DNA from 3 places in the Plantactinospora veratri genome. Region 1 is predicted to be linked to each of the others. Evidence: riboswitches for the same ligand, from Rfam matches in the RefSeq annotation. Region 1 holds a riboswitch; each other region holds the start of a gene.
What was found. Region 1 has a riboswitch for cyclic di-AMP ahead of V1634_RS05585 (coiled-coil domain-containing protein). Riboswitches for the same ligand answer to the same signal wherever they lie in the genome.

Region 1 (4,965 bases):
TACCGGTACCGGCTGGTCGCGGCGATCGTGCTCGCCGAGGTCGCCCGGCAGCTCGGTACCCGTACGCCCGGACGCCCCGGCCCGGCACCCCGGCAGCGCCCCCGCTACGACAGCGCGCTCGCCCTGGTCGACTCCCCGGACGCCGAACTGGTCACCCCGGCGGAACTGGAGTCGTACTGAGATCAGGCGGGATCGGTGCCGTCGAGGGCCGCCTGGATCAGGCCCCGGGTCTTCTCGTCGAAGGCGACCAGTCGGATCGACTCGACCGCCGACGGTGTGGAGCGGAGCGTCCGCACCGCTATCCGCGCCGCCCGGTCGGCCGGGAACCCGTAGACCCCGGTGGCGATGGCCGGGAAGGCCAGGCTGCGCGCGCCCACCTCGTCGGCGACCGCCAGGCAGCGGCGGTAGCAGGAGGCCAGCACCTCGGCTTCGCCGTACTCGCCGCCCTCCCAGACCGGGCCGACGGTGTGGATGACATGCCGGACCGGCGGGTCGAGGTCGAACGCCGGGGTCGCCACCGCCTCGCCGGGTGGGCAGGGGGCGATCGCCCCGCCCGCCTCGGCCAGCCGGGGACCGGCCGCCCGATGGATGGCACCGTCCACACCGCCGCCGCCCAGCAGCGACTCGTTGGCGGCGGTGACGATCGCGTCCGCGTGCTCCCGGGTGATGTCGCCCAGGACGACTTCGATGCTGGCCACCCGCCGATGATGCCAGTCGGCGCCGCGACCTGTCCGCACAATGCCACCGCCCCGCCACCTGAGCGGACAGGTGACGGGGCGGTGGCGTTGGCTCGGGCTACAGCATCGAGACGTGCACGTGGTCGGTGTGGTCACTCGGACCGCTGTAGGAACTCCAGCCCTCGTCCGGGAACCAGATCTCCTTGTACCAGATCACGTAGAGGATGCCGAGCCGGTCCGCGTTGCGGATCAGGAACGCGGCCAGGTCGTTGCCGTACTTCATCTGGTCGTCGTTGGCGGCCCGGCTGAACCCGGAGTTGCGCAGCGACCAGTCACATGCGCGGCCCTTCGGATGCTCGAACGGCCCACCGGGCCGGAAGCAGCCGACGAACCTCTTGAAGCCCGCCCGGCGCACCTCGTTGTACATGTGGAGCGTCCGGGCGGTGATGCAGCCGCTGGTGGTCGGGTCCTTCTTGTTGCACGGCAGCCCGGGGAAGCCGTCCGCCATCCCCGGCCCCGGCCGGGCGACCGGCGAGGTGGCCGCCACCAGCCCCTTGTCGGGGCGCGAGTTGCCGCCCACCAGGGCGAGCGCCTTCTTCGCGTCCGACTGCTGCTTCTTGATGATCTTCTCTTGCGCGGCCTGCTTGGCGACCTCCTCGTCGATCGCCTTCTTGGCCGCGCCGACCTCGTTGCGCGCCTGGTTGAGCGCCCGGAGCTTGCTGTTGTTGAACAGGTTCAGCTCGTTGAGCGCCGAGGCCCGCTCGATGAACGAGTTCGACGAGGAGTCGGACGAGTTGTTGGTCAGCAGCATCGAGATGGCGCTGAGCTTGCCGCTGCGGTAGGACTCGGCCGCGATCTGGCTCGCCTCCGGCGTGAGCGCCGCCAGCCTGGCCTCCGCCTGCTTCAACTGGTTGCCGAGCTGCTGCTGCCGCCGCTGGGACTTGGTGCGTTCGGCCTTCGCCTCGGCGAGCCGCTTGCCGGCGCTGGCGAGCACGTCTCCGAGCACCGGCGAGTCGGCCTCCTCCTGGGGGGCCGGTTTCGGCGCGGGTGCCGCCGACGCCTCCGACGGGACCACGACCAGAGCTGCGGCGGTGAGCAGTGCCAGGGCAGTCGCCAGCCTTCGGCGTAGGGGTGCCCTCACATGTATCCCTTCCGTCGGCCGCCGACCGGGTTAGCTGACGGGTTCGGGATGGAAGTGGTCCCTACCGCTCGCGCGGATTCACCCCAGGGGTACGTGGGTCCCCGGCTCGCCGTGTGGCGATTAGGCGGCGATCAGCGCCGGCACCACTCGGTATCCGGCGGCTATGAACGGCAGACAGCATACCCGGTTTCACTTCCCGAATGGCAAGACCCGTTCGCAGGCAAAAGCGTTGCCAGGCAACGACTATCAGTAATCACGGCGCGTCAGACGCATCGAAGGTCATGCTTTGTCCACCATTATCGACTAGCTGCTGTCGGCTATTTACCAAGCGCGTTGTCAGCCGTCTGACGTGCGGAAACGTGTCCAGGTTGGTCGGTGGCGTGATTCTCCGGTCACCGTCGGCGCCAAGGCGTTGTGCCGAACAGCACACCGGCCACCGTACCGGCCGAGAGCAGACCCGCCGTCACCGCGCCCCGGTGCTGGGACAGCCAGAGTTGCGGACTCCGTGTGCGATACGGCGTGTCGAACGAGCCGTGCGCGCCCGGGTCCACCCCGGTGCCGTCGTCGACCGGGTGCCACAGGTTGGCCGGTCGACCCCGCTCGGCCGGCTGCTCCGTCTGCTGGCCGGAGTATCCCGTCCGGGCCAGATACCGGTCGAGCAGCCCGGGCACCAGCCGGTTGCCGAGGATGGTGCCGACCGTCGAGGCACCGACCCAGTACTCCCGCCGGCCCGGCCGGTCGGCCGCGTGCACGATGGCCCGGGCCGCGAGTTCGGGCTGGTAGATCGGTGGCACCGGCTGGGCGCGGTTGCGCAGCCGGGACAGTACCCAGTCGAACTGCGGGGTGTTCAGCGCCGGCAGGTGCACCATGGTGAGCCGGACCGGACTCCGGTCGTGCAGCAGTTCGCAGCGCAGCGACTCGGTGAAGCCCGCGATGGCGTGCTTCGCGCCGCAGTACGCGGACTGGAGCGGGATCGACCGGTAGGCCAGTGCCGACCCGACCTGCACGATCGTGCCGCTCCCGCGCGGCAGCATCCGGTCGAGGGCGGCCCGGGTGCCGTGGACGTACCCGAGATAGCAGACCTCGGTCACCCGCCGGAACTCCTCCGGTCCGATCTCCTTGAAGGGCGCGAACACCGAGACGATGGCGTTGTTGACCCAGAGGTCGATCGGCCCGAGTTCGCTGGTCGCCCGGTCCGCCGCCGCCTCCACCTGGTGGTGGTCCGCCACGTCGGTCTCGATCGGCAGCGCCACGCCCCCGGCCGCCCGGACGTCCTCGGCCGCGCCGCGAAGACCGGTACCGCCCCGGGCCAGCAGGGCGAGCCGCATCTCCCGGCGGGCCAGCAGCCGGGCCGTGGCGCGACCCACCCCGGCACTCGCTCCGGTGATCACCGCTACCCGCGCCGCAGGTCGCCCCCGCATCCGCTCCCCCGTCCCGAACCTCCCCGGTCGCCCGCGCCGGCTACCCGGCCGACGCCCCGGCAAACGCCGGGACGCTTCCGGAGCAGGCCGCCACGTGGCAACCGGAGTGACCGGCCCGGGCACCCGTCCGGGTGAGGATGAACCCCGGCCGGGCGGGTAACCGCGTCCGCGACGGTGCGGCGGGCGGAGCGAATGGTGCGGCGGGCGGAGGAACGAGTGCGCGGACGCGCGGTACCGGCGACGGCCGTCGGTGCCGCGTTGGCCGCCCAGGTGGTGCCGGCCGTGTTGGCCGCCCAGGTGGTGCCGGCCGTGACGGTGCTGCCCGGGGTACGGCTGCGGTTCTTTCCCCGGCTGAGCGGACGCGGCTCGCCGGGGCACGTCGCGCTCACCTTCGACGACGGCCCCGACCCGGCCTCCACCCCGCTCTTCGTCGAGACCCTCGCCGCGCACCGGACCCGGGCGACCTTCTTCCTGCTGGGGTCGATGCTGGCCCGCGCACCGGAACTCGGGCTGGATCTCGTCGCCGCCGGGCACGAGGTGGCGGTGCACGGCTGGGCACACCGGAATCTGCTCCTCCGGGGCCCGCACGCCACCTATCGCGACCTGGCCCGGACCCGCGAGCTGGTCGGAGCGGTGACCGGGCGGGTACCCCGGTTCTTCCGCCCGCCGTACGGGGTGCTCAGCGCCGCCGCCCTGATCGCCGCGCGCCGGCTGGACCTGACCCCGGTGCTCTGGACCTGCTGGGGGCGGGACTGGACCCGGTCGGCGACCCCCTCCTCGGTACTCGACACGCTGCGCGACGGGTTGGCCGGCGGCGGCACGGTACTGCTGCACGACTCCGACTGCACCTCCGCGCCGGGGTCCTGGCGGGCCAGCCTCGCCGCCCTGCCCCACCTGCTCGAGGAGTGCCTTCGCCGGGGTTGGCGGGTCGGGCCGCTCGGCGAACACGGCTGATCCGCCGGCCCGCCGCCTGCGCCGCCCGGGTCGGTCGCCCGCGGTACCCGCGCCCGCCGCCCTGGGCGCCGCGCCCGCCGCCCGGGCCCGTGCCCGGTGGGTTCAGCCCAGCCGGTCGGTCAACTCGCCGGGTACCGCCTCGACCCGGCTGCCGGGCACGGCCACCGGGGCCGAGCCGCCGGCACCGGCCGTCGACCGTGTCCCGGCGAGCGGATGCCGGACCCGGGTCACCACGCCGACGTGTGCCCGCCGCGCGGCCTGGAGCGCGGCGAACAGCCCGTACGCTCCGCGACCGACCAGCCGGTGCTTGAGCCCGACAGCGCCGCCCGGCGGCTGGTAGCCGGCGGGCGGCAGGTGGGCCCGGTACCGGGTGACGATCTCGGCGAAGAACTCGCGGCGGCGGCCAGGCGGCACCCGCCGGGGATGGCCGAGCACCTGCAACAGGTGCCAGATCATCCGCTGGAAGATCAGGTGACGCAGTTCGGCCGGCACCGCCGGGTCGGCGTCCAGCCCGGACAGCACCCGGTCCCAGTGCGCGAAGACCTCGAAGTGCCGATCGCTGACCGTCGCGGTGATCGCACCCTCGGGACGCTGCCGGTACGCGTAACAGCACCGGTCCAGCAGGGCGACCCGCTGCGCGGCGAGCATCAGCGGAAAGCTGAACGAGACGTCCTCGTACCAGCCGGGGCCGAAGGTCAGGCCGAGGTCGAGGAGGAACCGGCGCCGGATCACCTTGTTGCAGGTGATGTGCAGCACCGACAGCAGGCCCGGC
Region 2 (4,965 bases), on a different contig from region 1:
TTCAGATTTGGTTTGCAGAGATCGCCGCCCTTCGACGGAGGTTCGGAACCGTCGTCGCAGGTCCGGTGGGAGTGGCTCCTCGTCCGTTCCTTGCACAACTTTCATCCGCGCGGGGCGTACATGATGACGGCGACGCCGACCAGGCAGATGGCGGCGCCGGCCAGGTCGTAGCGGTCCGGACGGAACCGGTCGACCAGTACGGCCCAGCCGAGCGAGCCGGCCACGAAGACACCGCCGTACGCGGCGAGTACCCGGCCGAAGTGCGGATCGGGCTGGAACGCCGCGACGAAGCCGTACCCGGCCAGCGCCAGCATGCCGGCGGCGACGAAGAGCAGGCCCCGGTTCTCGCGTACGCCCTGCCAGACCAGCCAGGCGCCGCCGATCTCGGCGACGGCGGCGAGCAGGAACAGCAGCAGCGAGCGGGCGATCGTCATCCCGTCATTCTCGCTGGCCGGCGGCCGGCTCGGTTGCTTGCATCGATGGCTGTCTCTAAGCTTGGTCGGCGCCATCACGCGACCGGTACGGGCTGGCCGGTGTCGTGCTTGGACAGGTGATCTCGGGAGTCGGTCACTCGTTGTCGTAACAGCACTGCCGGCACGCGCCCAGGGGCGGCGACGGGCCGGCAGTCGTCCGAGAGGAACTCCCATGCGGATCTCCGCACCGTACCGTCGCGTCTCCCTGGCCCTGGCCACGGTGACCGCGATCGCCGCGAGCAGCGTCGCCGTACTCGGCACCGGATTGACGCCGACCGCGCAGGCCGCCGCCGGCTGCCTGGTCGACTACACGGCCAACCAGTGGACCGGAGGCTTCACCGCCGCCATCCGGGTGACCGCCGGGGACACCCCGGTCAACGGGTGGACCGTGACCTGGACCTACGGTGGTGACCAGCGGATCACCAGCAGTTGGAACGCCGAGGTCAGCCAGTCCGGCGCGACCGTCACCGCCCGGAACGTGGCCTGGAACGGGTCGCTGCCGGCCGGCGGCTCCGCCGAATTCGGCGTCCAGGGCAGCTATTCCGCCAGCTCGGCGGCACCGACCGGATTCACCCTGAACGGCGAAGCGTGCAACGGCGCCGAACCGACCACTCCACCCAGCACGGCGCCGCCGACGACCAGGCCGCCGACAACTCCGCCAACCAGCGTCCCGCCGACGGTGACGCCGCCGCCGACCGTACCGCCGACCACCCCGCCGCCGAGCGGCGGCTGCGGCGGCGCGGTGCTCTGCGACGGTTTCGAGAACCAGACCGGCACCGCGCCCTCCGGCGACTGGGCCGTCAGCTACCCGGACTGCTCGGGCAGCGGCACCGCCAGTATCGACACCTCGGTCGCACACCAGGGCACCCGGTCGGTACGCATCAACGGTGCCGTCGGCTACTGCAACCACGTCTTCGTCAGCTCCACCCGGAACCTGGGTAGCGTCGGGGCGGTGCGCTACGCCCGGCTCTGGGTCCGGCACACCACCGCGCTGCCGACCTCGCACGTGACCTTCCTGGCCATGCGGGACGCGGCCGACGGCAACCGTGACCTGCGGATGGGCGGGCAGAACCGGGCGCTGCAATGGAACCGCGCCTCCGACGACGCCACCCTGCCGGAGCAGAGCCCGAACGGCGTCGCGCTCAGCGCGCCGCTGCCGGTCAACCAGTGGACCTGCCTGGAGTTCATGGTGGACGGCGCGCAGGGTCGGCTCTCCACCTGGGTCAACGGGACCGCGGTGACCGGGCTGACCGCCGACGGTACGCCGACGCACGACGTCGACGGGCAGTGGTACAACCGGGCGAACTGGCGGCCCAACCTGACCGACCTGCGGCTGGGCTGGGAGAGCTACGGCGAGGGCGCGGACACGCTCTGGTTCGACGACGTGGCGCTCGGCTCGACCCGGATCGGCTGCTGAAAGCGAGAACCGCCGGCACTGCCCAGGGGTGGCGGGCGGTGCCGGCGGTTCACGATGGTGCGCGGCGCGGTGGATCAGTTCATCGACAGGTGCACGTGGTTGGTGTGGTCGCTGGACGGGTCACCGTTGCCCCCGTTGTACGTCTTCCAACCGCTGCTCGGCAGCCAGATCTGCTTGAACCAGATCACGTACAGCACACCCAGTCGATCGGCGTTGCGCACGAAGTACGCCGCCAGGTTGTTGCCGTACGTCCGGTCGCCGCCGGTCGCCACTCCGCCGAACCCGTTCTTCTGGGCGGCGAAGTCGCACGCCTGACCCTTCGGGTGCTCGCCGCTGCCGCCGCTGCGGAAGCAGGAGACGAACCGGGTGAAGCCGGCCGCCTGGGCCTGCTTCAGCGCGTGCAGGGTGCGCGCGGTGATGCAGCCGCTGGTGGTCGGGTCGTCGAGACTGCACGACTCGTCGGGGAAGGAGCCGTCGGCGTTACGGGGTGCCGGTCGTGCCGACCCGCCCCCGCTGCCGCTGACTCCCGATCCGGCGCCGCCGCTGTTGTTCGCCGCCGCGAGCGCCCGTTCGGCCTGCTTCTTGCGGGTCTCCATCACCTCGACCTGCTTGCGCTGCTCGCCGATCTCCTTGTCGAGCGCCGCCTTGGCCTGGGTCTCCTTGTCCAGGCTCTCCCGCAACCCGCGCAGCTCCCGGCTCTCGTTCGCCGAGATCGTGTCGAGTGCGGCGGCCCGGTCCACCAGGCTGGTCGGAGATCCGCTGTTGAGCAGCGCGGAGACCTGCCCGAGCCGACCGGTCCGGTATGCCATGCCGGCCATCTCGGAGACCCGTTCGCTCCGGGTCGTCACCTCGGTACGCAGCGTGGCGAGCTGCCGGGTCAGTTCCTTCTGCCGCTTGACGGAGTTGTCCAGCTTGGTCTTGGCGGCCAGATAGCCCTTGCTGGCGGCCTGGAGCTGCTCGCGCAGGCTGTCCGTGCCTCCGTCGATGTCGTCGCCGCCGGGTGCCGCGGCCAGCGCCCCGGGGGTCGCGTACTCCGGTGCCGCTTGCGCGGGTGCGCCGCCGAGTGCCGCGAGGACCATGCCCAGGGCGACGGCCGCGGTGGTCGCGGCCTTCCGGTGCGGTCTCGTGGCACTCCGCGCGGACGCCGGAGCCTGTCGGGTGGGTGCCAGGAACGGCATATGACAATGTCCTTCCGTCAGCCGCCGACCGGGTTAGCTGACGGGTTCGGGACGGAAGATCCCTACCGCTGGCGCGGATACACCCCTGGTACGTGGTTCCCCGGCTCGCGCGTGCGATTAGGCGACGGTCCCCGCAGGCGCCGGAGGGCGCCGCCCGGCGGAGACCGGAGCCGAGCTTACCGGCAGTCGCCGTCCGGGGATACGTGGCGTTGCCGGAGTTAGATTCGCGATTTTCCTAGTTGGGCGGATGTATCCGGACAAAAATGTTCAGCGCTACCCGGAAACTTAAGATGCCGCTAACTATCGGTGAGTCTCGACGGCCGGCGGACGCCGGAGGCGAAGGTCTCGGGCTGACCATGCGTGACGCGACGTCGCTACCGGTCACCAGTCGGTGGGGCCGCAGCCCCCCGGTGCGGTGTTCGGCTCGACCTGGAGCGTGGCGTGCGAGATGTGGAAGTCCTCGCGCAGCGCCGACCGGGCCGCGGCGAGTACGGTACCGACCTCCGCGTCGCGCTCCAGCCTCAGGTGCGCCGAGGCCACCTCCATCCCGGAGGTGAGGGTCCAGACGTGCAGGTCGTGTACGTCGCAGACGCCCGGCACCCCGGCCAGCCGGGTGCGTACGGCCGCCACGTCGAGGTGCTCGGGCGCGGCCTGCACCAGGATCCGTACGGCGCTGCGGCCGAGCCGCCAGGTGCGGGGCAGGATGAACAGCCCGACCGCCAGCGCCACGATCGGATCGGCCCAGCGCCAGCCGGTGACGATGATCACCACGGCGGCGACGATCACCCCCACCGAGTTGAGCAGGTCCCCGAGCACCTCCAGATAGGCGCCGCGCAGGTTGATGCTCTCCCGCGCCCCGGCCCGGAGCAGGCCGAAGGCGGCGGCGTTGGCCAGCAGGCCGAGGGTGGCCACCACCAGCATCGGGCCGGCCGCCACCCGGGGCGGGTCGTCGAACCGGCGTACCGCCTCGACCAGCACGTAGAGCGCCACCCCGAACAGCAGTACCGCGTTGGCCAGCGCCGCCAGCACCTCGAGGCGGTAGAGGCCGAAGGTCCGCTGCGGGTCACCGACCGCCCGCCGGGCCGCCGTGATCGCGGCCAGCGCCATCCCGATCCCGAGCACGTCGGTGAACATGTGCCCGGCGTCGGAGAGCAGCGCCAGCGAGCCGGTGACCAGCGCGCCGACCGTCTCGACCACCATCAGGACGGCGAGCAGCCCGAAGGCCGCCCAGAGCCGTCCCCGGTGCCGCTCCGCCGCCCAGGTCAACCGCCCCCCGTGGTCGTGCCCGGCCCCCAACGCCCCTCCTTCCGCCCCGGTCGCCCCCGCTGTCGATACTGCCGGCCGGTGACGTCGTCGCAGCCGGAAAACGACCGGACCGGCTATCCCTCGTCGCCGAGGGTGGCCGCGATCGGCGCCCGGGCGGCCCGCCGGGCCGGCGGGAGGCTGGCCAGCACCGCCGCCGAGGCGGCCAGCGCGGCGCAGAGGGCGAGCTGCCCGACGGGTACGGCCGGCAGCCCGTGCCCGTACCCGCTGATCAACCCCAGCGCGGCCGTCCAGCCGAGGCCGAGCCCGAGGGCGGTTCCGGACAGTGCCCCGACCGCGCCGGCCAGGGCCGCCTCGGTCAGCAGCATGGTGGCCAACTGCCGGCGGGACAGGCCCAGCGCCCGGATCGTCGCCGACTCGCGGCGGCGTTCGACGACCGAGAGCGCGAGCGTGTTGCCGATGCCCAGCACGGCGATCAACACCGACATGCCGAGCAGGGCGGCGAAGATCCCCAACAGCTCGTCGAGGGTACGGGCGAGCGCGTCGGCCTGGTCGGCGAGGCCGCGTACCCGGACCGCCGGCTGGTCGGCCAGGGCCGCGTCCAGCGCCTGCCGGCCCGTCGCCGTCGACACCC
Region 3 (4,965 bases), on a different contig from region 1:
ATCATCGGGCCAACGGCTGTCGCGCCTGGGCCGACTGCCAGCGCCGGAGCGCGTCCTTGATCCGGGCCGTCTCCTGCCGGCTGCGGGCCAGTTCGGCCTGGAGGCCGCCGATCTCGTCGGCGACCCGGTCGAGGAAGGTGACCACCTCGTCGGGGTCCAGGCCACGCCAGGTGATCCGGAACCGCCGGCTCCGCACCTGCCAGGGCCGCATCGGCGGGTACGACGCGGAGCGGTGTCCGCCGACCACCGAGTACAACCGGGTGGACGCTCTCGGTCTGGTCAGGATGCGCCGGAGCAGATGCCGCACGTCGTAGTCCCTTCTGCTGGGATTTTCCCTGGAAAGAATGGGTCGGCCGTCTCGGGTCCGGCCGACCCATTCCGCCCCGCCACCGCAGCCCGATCGGCGGTACGGCAACGGGGTAGTCCACCGCCCTTTCTCGCGCTGCGGACCGGGAGGAGCGCCGTGGCCCCCCGTCCAGGAGTCCGGGTTTCCTCGTTCGTGGGATGACACCGCCGCCAAGCAGGTCTCCCAGAGGCAAAACTTAGAGGACAATGTACGCACAGTCAACACTAGAAGCACCATGTGCTTGATGCCGGGGATCGCGACGTGATCGAATTGGTGGGCCGCCAAGCAGAGAGCTTTCCACCATGCCGATCGAGCCCATCTACACCCGGATCGTCGCCGACATCAGAGCGAAGATCGCCTCCGGTGAACTCAAGCCCGGCGACAAGCTGCCATCGGTGTCCGAACTGCGCGCCCAGTACAACGCCAGCAACACCGCCGTCCGGAACGCGATGCTGGTGTTGCGGGAGGCCGGGCTGATCGTCGGCCATCAGGGCAAGGGCGTGTACGTACGGGAACCGGGGACGTAACCGCTCGCCCACCGCACGTCGTGGCGCCCGCATAAGTGACCGAAGACCGCGCTAGCGCAGTTCCGCGATCCTGGTCCGGGTGTTGGCCGGGGCCTCGGGGTGCCCGTGCTCGACGTCGGCCCGGACGTCCGCCACGCTCTTGCCGGCCAGCTCCCGTCGCCAGGCCAGCTCGGCGCCACGCATTGCCTGGGCGAACGCGCAGGACTGTCGATAGTCGACGCCGGCATGCTCCCCCGGCCCCTTGCGGAGGATCTCGTCGCACCGGAACAGCTCCTCCGGGCCCTCGATCGCGGCGACGATGTCCAGCAGGGAGACCGCCTCCGGGGCCCGGGCCAGCCGGAAGCCCCCGCGCGGCCCCGAGGTCGAGACCAGGATCCCGGCCCGGACCAGGGCCTGGAGCTGCTTGTTCAGGTAGGCCGGCGGCAGCTCGTAGAACGCCGCGAGCGTACCGGTCGGCACCGGGTCGTCCAGCCAGCTCAGGTTGAGGCACGTGTGGAGGGCCCATTCGACGCCCTGGCTCATCCGCATAGTCCTGGACTCTACATGTCCAGAACTTGTGACGCCGGTCATGATCGCTAGCGCGACCTGATCCTGGACTCGTAATGTCCAGGAATCAGCGGACGACGAAGGAGCCGACAATGACCCTGGTACGCGCAGCCGAAGCCGAGGTTCTGGAGAGCGACCCGACCAGCGTGATCACCCTGCTACTCGACCCCGAGCACACTGGCGGCACCCTGACCAGCAACCGCACCCTGCTCAAGAGCGGCACCGACGGCGCCCCGCCGCACCTGCACACCCGCTCCGGCGAGCTGTTCTTCGTTATCGACGGCGCCCTCGAAATGCTCGTCGGCGACGCGCTGCACACCCTGCACAAGGGAGACACGCTCTTCGTTGCGCCGAACACCCCGCACGCCTTCGCCCCCGCCGCCGGTCAGGACGCCGACTTCCTCGTCGTGATCACCCCCGGCAGGCCGCGGTTCGACTACTACCGGCTCCTCGACCGGGTGCACCGGGGCGAAGCCACCTGGCAGGAGGTCGGCGAGACCCAGGACCGCTACGACAACCACTACGTGGACAGTCCGGTGTGGGCGGCGCGCGGCTGACCACGACATGAGCTGACCTCAGCCGGGACCGGGCCGGGCGGCCGCAGGTAGCCGCCCGGCCCGGAGTCGACGATCGGCACAACTTCCACGCCGGGTCGCTCCGAAATCCACCTGTTCGACCTAGTTGATCAGGTAAGCTGACCCCGGTTTCGCCCGGTGGCGCACCCCTCCGCGCCGGCGTGACCGCCGCCGAATCACCTTCGGGTGAACCGGGGACCCAGGTAGGTGGGGTGAGTCCGCAACCGCGGTAGGGACTTGTTCCGTCCCGAACCCGTCAGCTAACTCGGTAGGCGGGCGACGGAGGGACATGCATGACGGGATCCACACGTCGGCGGTTTCCGCTGGCCCTGGCCCTGCTCGCCACGTTCGGCGCGCTCGCCGGGGCAGCTTTCCGGCCCGGCGTCGCGGAGGCGAACAGCCCCGCCGTCCTCGGCGACGAAGGCGACACCCCGCTCCTGCGGGACGTGCTCGAATCGACCGGCCGAGGCTACCTACAGGCCAGGAACGCGCTGGCCAACGCGAAAGCCCGGCAGGCGAGGATCGTCGCCGAGCTACGCCGGGTCGAGGAACGGATCGCGCAGTTGCGGCCCCGGGTGGAACAGGTGGCCCGGACGGCGTACCAGACCGGTCGGATCGGCCCGGTGCTGGTACTGCTGCACAGCGGCTCGGCCGACGAACTCCTGGAGCGCGCCCGTGGCCTGGAGGCGGTGGCCCTGCGGGACAACGACGTACTGCGCGCACTCAGCCAGGCCCGGGAGCGGGCCGCCCGAGCGAAGCAGGCCCTCGACGCCGAGGTGGTCGAGGAACGCCGCCAACTCGCCATCATGCTGCGGCAGAAGCAGGCCGCCGAGCGGGCGCTGGCCCAGGTCGGCGGCGCCTCCACCGGAGGCTTCGTCAGCGCCAGCTCACCGGTGGCCCGACCCGCGCCGCGCGCCGCCGACGGCTCCTGGCCACCACAGTCGTGCAGCCAGCCCGACCCGACCACCACGGGCTGCGTCACGCCACGCACCCTGCACGCCTACACCGAGGCACGCCGGGCCGGGTTCGGCCGCTTCACCGGCTGCTACCGCTCCGGTGGGCCGTACGAGCACCCGAAGGGGCGGGCCTGCGACTTCTCCGCCGAGGCGGGCGGCTTCCGGGGTGCCGCCACCGGCGCCGACCGGACGTACGGCAACAACCTCGCCGCGTTCTTCGTCCGCAACGCCGACCGGCTCGGGGTGCTGTACGTGATCTGGTACCGGCAGATCTGGTTGCCGACGATCGGCTGGAAGTCGTACGGCGGCGCACACGGCGACCCGTCCAGCGACCACACCAACCACGTACACCTGTCGCTGGTCTGAGCCGAGCCGCCACGCCCCGGTCCACCCCTGGCCTGTCGGAGTGGACCGTCGAGGTGGGACGGTCAGCTGGGTTCGCTCTCCGGGGTGCGGCGGACCGGGGCGCGGCCGGCCGGCTGGGCGGGCTGCGGACCGGTCGGGCGGGCCGGCGGGATCGGCCGGGTCACCGACTCCAGGCAGGTGATCCGGACCTTCTCCCCGTGGTGCAGCAGCTCGAGGGCGTCGTCCGGCTCGCCGTCGCGCAGCTCGTACGTCGCCTCGTGCGGCCGTACGTCGACCCGCAGGTGCACGCCCCGGTAGCGGAGCGAGAACTCCAGCCGGTCGATCCGGCTCGGCAACCGGGGTGCGAAGGAGAGCGTCGCGGTGTGGTCGCGCATCCCGCCGAACCCGGCCACCAGGGCGATCCACGCCCCGGCCAGGGAGGCGACGTGCACGCCGTCCCGGGTGTTCTGGTTGAGGTCGTGCAGGTCCATCAGGGCCGCCTCGCCCAGATAGTCGTGCGCGAGTTCGAGGTGCCCGGTCTCGGCCGCCAGCACCGCCTGGGTGCAGGCCGACAGGGACGAGTCGCGGACCGTACGCCGCTCGTAGTAGGCGAAGTTCGCCGCCTTCTCCTCGTCGCTGAACGCGTCGCCGCGCCAGTGCATCGCCAGCACCAGGTCGGCCTGCTTGATCACCTGTTTGCGGTACAGGTCGAAGTAGGGGTAGTTGAGCAGCAGCGGGTACTGCTCCGGCGGGGTGCCCCCGAAGTCCCACTCCTGGAAGCGGGTGAAGCCCTCCACCTGCGGGTGCACGCCCAGCTCCGGGTCGTACGGTATGTGCATGTCGTGCGCGGCGTCCCGCCAGGCGGCGGTCTCCTCGTCGTCGACGCCCAGCTTCCACGCCTCCTCGCCGTGCCGGGCGGCGGCGTCGGCGGCTGCCAGCAGGTTCCGCTGGGCCATCAGGTTGGTGTAGACGTTGTCGTTCTTCACCGCCGTGTACTCGTCCGGCCCGGTCACCCCGTCGAGGTGGAACCGGCCGTGCCGGTCGTGGTGCCCCAGCGAGCGCCAGAGTCGGGCGGTCTCGACCAGCAGTTCCAGCCCGACCTCGCGTTCGAACTGCTCGTCGTCGGTCGCCTGCACGTACCGGCGTACCGCGTCGGCGATGTCGGCCGCGATGTGGAACCCGGCCGTCCCGGCCGGCCAGTACGCCGAGGTCTCCTGACCCCGGATGGTCCGCCACGGGAAGGCGGCGCCGCGCAGGCCCAGCGTCCGGGCCCGCTCCTGGGCCAGGTGCAGGGTGGAGTGCCGCCAGCGCAGCGCGGAGGCGACCGCCGACGGCAGGGTGTAGGTCAGCACCGGGAGTACGAACGTCTCGGTGTCCCAGAACGCGTGCCCGTCGTAGCCCGGCCCGGTCAGGCCCTTCGCCGCGATCGGCCGCAGCTCGGCCCGGGCGCCGGCCTGTAGCACGTGGAAGAGACCGAACCGGACCGCCTGCTGCACCTCCGGATCGCCCTCCACCCGCACGTCGGAGTCGTCCCAGAAGGTGTCGAGATAGCTGCGCTGCTCGGTGCAGAGCCCGTCCCAGCCGGAGAACTTGGCGCCGGCCAGCGCCGCCGCCACCTGGTCGCGCAGCGCCGGGCGGGACCGGCGGCTCGACCAGCCGTACGCGACGAA

Region 2: it holds a riboswitch for cyclic di-AMP, as region 1 does, so the genes downstream of both, V1634_RS09645 (coiled-coil domain-containing protein) here and V1634_RS05585 (coiled-coil domain-containing protein) in region 1, are expected to answer to the same signal.
Region 3: it holds a riboswitch for cyclic di-AMP, as region 1 does, so the genes downstream of both, V1634_RS01340 (coiled-coil domain-containing protein) here and V1634_RS05585 (coiled-coil domain-containing protein) in region 1, are expected to answer to the same signal.

What each region holds. Positions count from the first base shown of each region.
Region 1 covers NZ_JAZGQL010000004.1:158,429-163,393, reverse strand. The annotation lists gene V1634_RS05595 (TrmH family RNA methyltransferase) at 1-180, shown strand, start outside; gene V1634_RS05590 (O-acetyl-ADP-ribose deacetylase) at 183-698, opposite strand; gene V1634_RS05585 (coiled-coil domain-containing protein) at 796-1,818, opposite strand; cyclic di-AMP (ydaO/yuaA leader) riboswitch at 1,822-1,955, opposite strand; gene V1634_RS05580 (SDR family oxidoreductase) at 2,211-3,239, opposite strand; gene V1634_RS05575 (polysaccharide deacetylase family protein) at 3,456-4,193, shown strand; gene V1634_RS05570 (glycosyltransferase family 2 protein) at 4,296-4,965, opposite strand, start outside.
Region 2 covers NZ_JAZGQL010000006.1:47,957-52,921, forward strand. The annotation lists gene V1634_RS09635 (YnfA family protein) at 102-434, opposite strand; gene V1634_RS09640 (cellulose-binding domain-containing protein) at 646-1,890, shown strand; gene V1634_RS09645 (coiled-coil domain-containing protein) at 1,965-2,969, opposite strand; cyclic di-AMP (ydaO/yuaA leader) riboswitch at 3,075-3,202, opposite strand; gene V1634_RS09650 (cation diffusion facilitator family transporter) at 3,450-4,364, opposite strand; gene V1634_RS09655 (ABC transporter permease) at 4,448-4,965, opposite strand, start outside.
Region 3 covers NZ_JAZGQL010000001.1:302,083-307,047, reverse strand. The annotation lists gene V1634_RS01365 (hypothetical protein) at 1-5, opposite strand, end outside; gene V1634_RS01360 (DivIVA domain-containing protein) at 2-307, opposite strand; gene V1634_RS01355 (winged helix-turn-helix domain-containing protein) at 649-873, shown strand; gene V1634_RS01350 (RrF2 family transcriptional regulator) at 925-1,401, opposite strand; gene V1634_RS01345 (cupin domain-containing protein) at 1,512-1,976, shown strand; cyclic di-AMP (ydaO/yuaA leader) riboswitch at 2,154-2,284, shown strand; gene V1634_RS01340 (coiled-coil domain-containing protein) at 2,288-3,316, shown strand; gene V1634_RS01335 (glycoside hydrolase family 65 protein) at 3,379-4,965, opposite strand, start outside.